2 linked regions of the Persicimonas caeni genome follow. The protein of the gene in region 2 interacts with the protein of the main gene of each other region in a pairwise test. Links are inferred from orthologs where the notes say so. Each region holds a gene or a part of one and is shown on either strand. Other genes may lie near its edges.

Region 1 (2,895 bases), 440 kb from region 2 along the record:
AGTCGTCGGACTGACGGGCGTCGAGCGACTTCTGAATCTCGCGGAAAATCCCGAACCACAACGATTGCTCGCGCTGGTCGAGACCGGCGCGCAGCAGCACGCTGCGCACCGTGCGCATGATGTGTTCATTGGTGGGCGTCTTGAAGAAGCCGACCCGGTCGAGCACGCCTTCGGCGAGGCCGAACATATGCTCCATCGTCTCGAGTCGCGCCGGCGGATGTTCACTCTCGGGGCGAGTCAACTCGATGCCCGGCGCTTCGACGGCGATTCCGCTGGCGACGCGAAACACCTCCCAGACATTCAAGAGCACCGCCTGTCCCAGGTTCAGCGAGCTGTAGTCGGGACGCGTCGGGATGGTGACCACCGAGCGGCACCGATCGATGGCGGTATTCGGCAGGCCCGAATCCTCGCGGCCGAACAAGTAGGCGACCTTGCCGGTCTCGGCCACCTCGATGGCCTTGTGCGCCGCTCCGCGCGGCTCGGTGAAGACGCGCTGGTGGTGGCGCGGCCTGGCGGTGGTGCCGATGGCGTACACGCATCCCTCGAGCGCCTCCTCGAGGTCGTCGCAGCGCTTGATCTGCGAGATGACGTCGTCGGCCTTCGGCGCGCTGATGGCGATACGCTTCGGGTCGGCTTTGCGCGGGCGAACCAGTCGGATGTCGGTCACGCCGAAGTTCTTACAGGCGCGCACCGTGTTGCCGATATTGATGTCGTCTTGCGGCTCCCACAGCACGACGACCACGTTGTCGAGAAGCTCGCGGGCCTCCCGTTGCTCTCGTTGTTGGTCTCGGTCTTGCTTTTCTTCAGTCATGACGTCTTTCTCACGGTGCTTCAAAAGCAAAAGCCGCCCCGAAGGGACGGCCTCTGCTCTACGAATGTTTTGCGGACTTAGGACGAGCCGTCGTTTCGCCGCTTGGGCTTACGAAGGAAGGTAGGCACGTCCATTTGCTCTTCCTCGGTCGGCGTCAGGCCTCCGGTCGCCGGACGAACGCTGCCGGTCGGCGTGCGGATGAAGCTGGCGCGGCGGTCTTCGTCTTCCTGCTCGCGGTCCTGAGCTTCGAACGTCCCGCTGGTGACGTGGCGGCGACGTTGCCGCTCCTGAGTCTCGTCGGGCTGCGTCTGGTCGGCCTGCGACTCTTCTTGACGCGTCTGTCGCGCGGTGCGCCGGCTGCTTCGACCCTGGTTGCGGCTCTGGGCCTGGTTGGCGACCGACTCCTTCTTCTGGCGACTCTGCTCGAACCCGGTCGCGATGACCGTGATCTGGATCTCGTCGCGCATATCCTCTTCGATGACGTTACCGAAGATGATGTGGGCGTCTTCGTCCGAAGCCGACTCGATGAAGCTGGCCGCGTCGTTGATCTCTTTGAGGGTCAGATCGTAGCCGCCGGTGATATTGATGAGAATACCGGTGGCGCCCTCGATGGAGACGTCTTCGAGAAGCGGCGAGGAGACGGCCATCTCGGCGGCCTCCAGGGCGCGGTCGGGTCCGCTGGCGCGGCCGGTGCCCATAAGCGCGAGGCCCTTGCTGTTCATGATCGTGCGCACGTCGGCGAAGTCGACGTTGACCAAGCCGCGCACGGTGATCAAATCGCTGATCCCTTGGACGGCATGCAGCAACACCTCGTCGGCCTTCTTGAACGCCTCCAAGATGGTGGTGTCCTCGCCGGAGATGGCCAGCAGACGCTGGTTGGGGATCGTGATCAGGGTGTCGACCGCCGAGGCCAGGTTCTGGATGCCCAGCTCGGCCTGCCGGCGGCGCCGCCGCCCTTCGAAGTGGAAGGGTTTGGTGACCACACCGACGGTCAACGCGCCGATCTCGCGACCGATATTCGCGATCACAGGCGCAGCGCCCGTGCCGGTTCCGCCGCCCATACCCGCCGTAACAAACACCATGTCTGCGCCGTGGAGCGCTTCCTCGATGCGCCCCTGATCCTCGAGCGCGGAGTTGCGTCCGATCTCGGGATCGGCTCCCGCGCCAAGCCCCTTGGTCAGGTTGCCTCCCAGCTGGACCTTGACCGGAGCGAGGTTGTTTTCGAGCGCCTGGAGATCGGTGTTGGCGGCGATAAACTCGACGCTGTCGATCCCCTCGGTGATCATGGTGTTGATGGCGTTACCCCCACCGCCGCCGACGCCGATCACTTTGATCTTGGCCGACTCTGGTAGCTGGTCGTCATCGAATTCGAGCATGGTGAGGTACCCCGATGTATCTACAACTCAAGACGTGCAACGGCTGATTTCGCGCCCATTTCGTGGCGTGGTGGGGAAGATAACACTGCCCCTCAAAGCCTTCAAGACTGCGCCGAAGTTTTGAGCCGATATCGGCCCTTAAAACATCTCGGCAAACCATTGACCTACGCGCGAGGCGAACCGGCGATAGAACCCGGGCTCCTCGGCGCTGAAGACGGCGCGCTCGGGCTGACACGAACCGTGCAGCACCAGACCCACGCCGGTGGCGAATTTCGGATTGCGCACCACGTCGACCAAGCCGCCCACGCCCTTGGGCACACCGCGGCGCACCGGCAGGCCGAGCACTTCTTCGGCCAGCTCGGGCATATTCTCTAAAATGGTCGTGCCGCCGGTGATCACCACGCCGCTGGCGATCAGATCTTCGTAGCCCGAGTTTTTGAGCTCGCGACCCACGTACGCAAAGATCTCTTCGACGCGCGGCTCGATGATCTCGCTCAAGATCTGCCGGCTCAACACGCGCGGCGGACGCCCGCCCACCGAGGGCACCTCGATGGTCTCTTCGGGGGAGATCTTGTCGGTCATCGCGCAGCCATATTTCTGCTTGATGCGCTCGGCCTCGGCCATCGGCGTGCGCAATCCCACGGCGATGTCGTTCGTCAGGTGGTTGCCCCCGATCGACAGCACGGCGGTGTGCACCAGGCTTCCCTG
Region 2 (2,854 bases):
CTCGAAGCTGACGAGCTTCTCGAACTTCGAAAAACGCGAGGCGATGGACTGCGAGTCGAGCTCGCGCAGCCCGTCGAGGCTGAACTCTTCGACGCAGAAGCTGGCCATGCAGCTGCCCACGACCATCGCCTGGCGAAGGTGCTGCGGGTTGAGGTGGCCGTTCTGGCTGATATATCCGAGCAGTCCGCCGGCGAAGGTGTCCCCGGCGCCCGTCGGGTCGAATACCGCTTCGAGCGGGTACGCCGGCGCGAAAAAGGTGTCCCGCTCGGTGAAGAGCAGCGCGCCGTACTCACCGCGTTTGATGGCGATGAAATCGGGGCCCATCTCGAGGATCGAGTGCGCGGCCTGGACGATATTGGCCTCGTCGGCCAACTGGCGCGCTTCGGTCTCGTTGATGACGACCATGTCGACGTGCGACAGCGTCTCGAGGAGCGCGTCCTTTTTGCCCTCGATCCAGAAGTTCATCGTGTCGAGCGCGACGAACTCGGGATCTTCGACCTGTTGGAGCACTTCGAGCTGCAGCTCCGGGTCGATATTGGCCAAGAAGACGTGACTGGCGCTGCGATAGTCCTCGGGCAACTCCGGGTGGAAATCACCGAAGACGTTGAGCTGAGTGTCGAGGGTAATCGCTTCGTTCAGGTCGTAGCCGTACTTGCCCTTCCAGCGGAAGGTCTCCCCGCTGGTGCGCTGCAACCCGTCGAGGTTGACCCCGCGCGAGGCGAGGAAGTCGGTGGTGTCCTCGGGAAAGTCGTCGCCGACGACCGCCACCAGGTTGACGTCGGTAAAATAACTCGCCGAGGTCGAAAAATAGAGCGCAGATCCTCCCAGCGCCTCTTCAACCTTTCCAAACGGGGTCTCGACGGTGTCGAAAGCCACCGAACCTACTACCAGCAAACTCATGAGGGCCTCTCGGCGGGTACAGCGTAGAGCAAATTAGGCTTGTCGTGCTTCTTCTTCGAATTTGGCCAGGCGCTTGCGCAGGTGAGCCGGCAGCTTGCGGTCGCCGGGCTTACCAAGCTGGCCGCAGGCGGCCATCTCGTCGCGACCACGCGTGGCGCGTCGCAGGACGTGGACGCCATGGTCCATCAAATACTGCTGAAACGCCAGAATTGTTTCTTCGTCGGGCGTCTCGAACGGCGTTTCGGGGTGCGGATTGAACGGAATGATATTGACCTTGCAGGGGATATCGTCGACCAGCTTCACGAGCCGGGCGGCGTCCTCCAGGCGGTCGGTGATGCCTTTGATGAGCACGTACTCGAAGGTGATGCGCTCGCGCTTCTCGAGCGGATAGTTGCGCAAGCACTCGAGCAACTCGTGGATGTCCCAGCGGTCGTTGACCGGCATGAGCTTGCCACGCTGCTCGTTGTTCGTGCCGTTGAGGCTGATGGCCAGCTGGACGTCGACGTCCTTGCCGAGCTTCTCGAGCTGAGGAACCAGCCCGGACGTCGACACGGTCACGCGTCGGCGCGAAAAGTCGAGGCCGGACTGATGAGTCAGGATACGAATCGCACGCACGACGTTGTCGTAGTTGTGCAGCGGCTCGCCCATGCCCATGAAGACGATATTGCCGATATGACCGTACTTCTCGGTCATCTTCTGGCGGGCAATCACGACCTGGGCGACGATTTCGGCCGTCGACAGGTGGCGGCGAAGGCCCATCTTGGCGGTGTAGCAAAACGTGCAGCCCATCGCGCAGCCAACTTGGCTGGAGATGCACAGCGTGTTTCGCCCATCGGCCGGGATCAGCACCGTCTCGATGATCGCGTTGTCATCGCACTTGAAGGTGAGCTTGGCGGTGCCGTCGTCCGACGGGTGCGCGCCCTTGAACTCGATGGGCTGGAGCCGACCGATCTTCTCGAGGCGTGCGCGAAATTTCTTCGAAAGGTTGGTCATCTCGCCGATGTCTTCGGCGAGGTGGGTGTACATCCACTCGAAGAGCTGGTCGGCGCGGAACTTGCGCTCGTCGAGGCCCTCGATGACGAAGGCCTGCAACTCCTCGAGGGAGAAGTCCATCAGGTCGATCGGCTCCGATGCCTCACCGGCCTCCAACTGCTCGAGGTGGGCGATGGCGTCTTCGACGTGTGCGTTGATTTCAATACTCATGTTGCTCTCGGGACCTTTGGGAAACTGACGATCCCAGAACGCTTACCGATCCGATGAACTTCCAAAGGGAAACTAAGAGGGACTAAGGGTAACTAAGAGCGACTCAGAGTAGCCACGTGCGTGTTTCGTGAATTAGTTTCCCTAAGTCCCCCTTAGTCACCCTAAGTTTCTCTTTAGCGGTCGAACAGCTGCGTGCCGCTGAAGAAGAAGTTCACTTCGATCTCGGCGTTCTCGGGCGAGTCCGAACCGTGGACGGTGTTTTCACCGATGCTGGTGGCCAGGTCGGCGCGGATGGTGCCTTCGTCGGCTTCGTCGGGGTTGGTAGCACCCATGATCTCGCGGTTGCGCTCGATGGCGTTCTCGCCGCGAAGAGCCATGACGACGACCGGGCCGCGGGTCATGAACTCGGTGAGCTCGCCGAAGAACGGACGCTCTTTGTGCACCGCGTAGAACTGCTCGGCTTCGTTCTGCGACAGGTGGACCATGCGCAGGCCGACCGGGGTCAGGCCAGCTTCTTCGAAGCGATTGATGATGTCGCCGATCTTGTTCTTCTCGAGGGCGTCGGGCTTCAGGATGCTCAGCGTGGTTTCAACAGCCATTGGTTTTCCTCCGGAAAACGTGAAGTTATAAAGTGAAAAGGAAAAGAGCAAAAAAGCAGATTACACTCTTTTGCTCTCTTGCTTTTTGCTCCGCGCGGAGCGTCTTCTGCTCCGTGCGGGGCGCTCTAGCCTTTGTAGATGCTCTGCAGGGT

The links.
Region 1: the proteins of rlmN (region 2) and ftsZ interact in binary tests that used the Escherichia coli proteins (3 or more experiments, as listed by UniProt). The link is inferred for Persicimonas caeni from one-to-one orthologs.

The regions. Positions count from the first base shown.
Region 1 is NZ_CP041186.1:7,984,167-7,987,061, forward strand. Bases 39-2,895 are described here. They hold ftsZ (cell division protein FtsZ), read right to left. Parts: upstream 2,188-2,895; coding sequence 889-2,187; downstream 39-888. Other genes in these bases: FIV42_RS29675 (RNA methyltransferase), read right to left, coding at 39-811; ftsA (cell division protein FtsA), read right to left, coding at 2,326-2,895. Outside these bases: FIV42_RS29670 (hypothetical protein), read left to right, coding at 1-14; more of FIV42_RS29675, read right to left, coding at 1-38. UniProt on the Escherichia coli protein: Essential cell division protein that forms a contractile ring structure (Z ring) at the future cell division site. The regulation of the ring assembly controls the timing and the location of cell division.
Region 2 is NZ_CP041186.1:7,547,762-7,550,615, reverse strand. Bases 19-2,834 are described here. They hold rlmN (23S rRNA (adenine(2503)-C(2))-methyltransferase RlmN), read right to left. Parts: upstream 2,104-2,834; coding sequence 934-2,103; downstream 19-933. Other genes in these bases: sucD (succinate--CoA ligase subunit alpha), read right to left, coding at 2,828-2,834; ndk (nucleoside-diphosphate kinase), read right to left, coding at 2,277-2,702; FIV42_RS28045 (PfkB family carbohydrate kinase), read right to left, coding at 19-900. Outside these bases: more of FIV42_RS28045, read right to left, coding at 1-18; more of sucD, read right to left, coding at 2,835-2,854.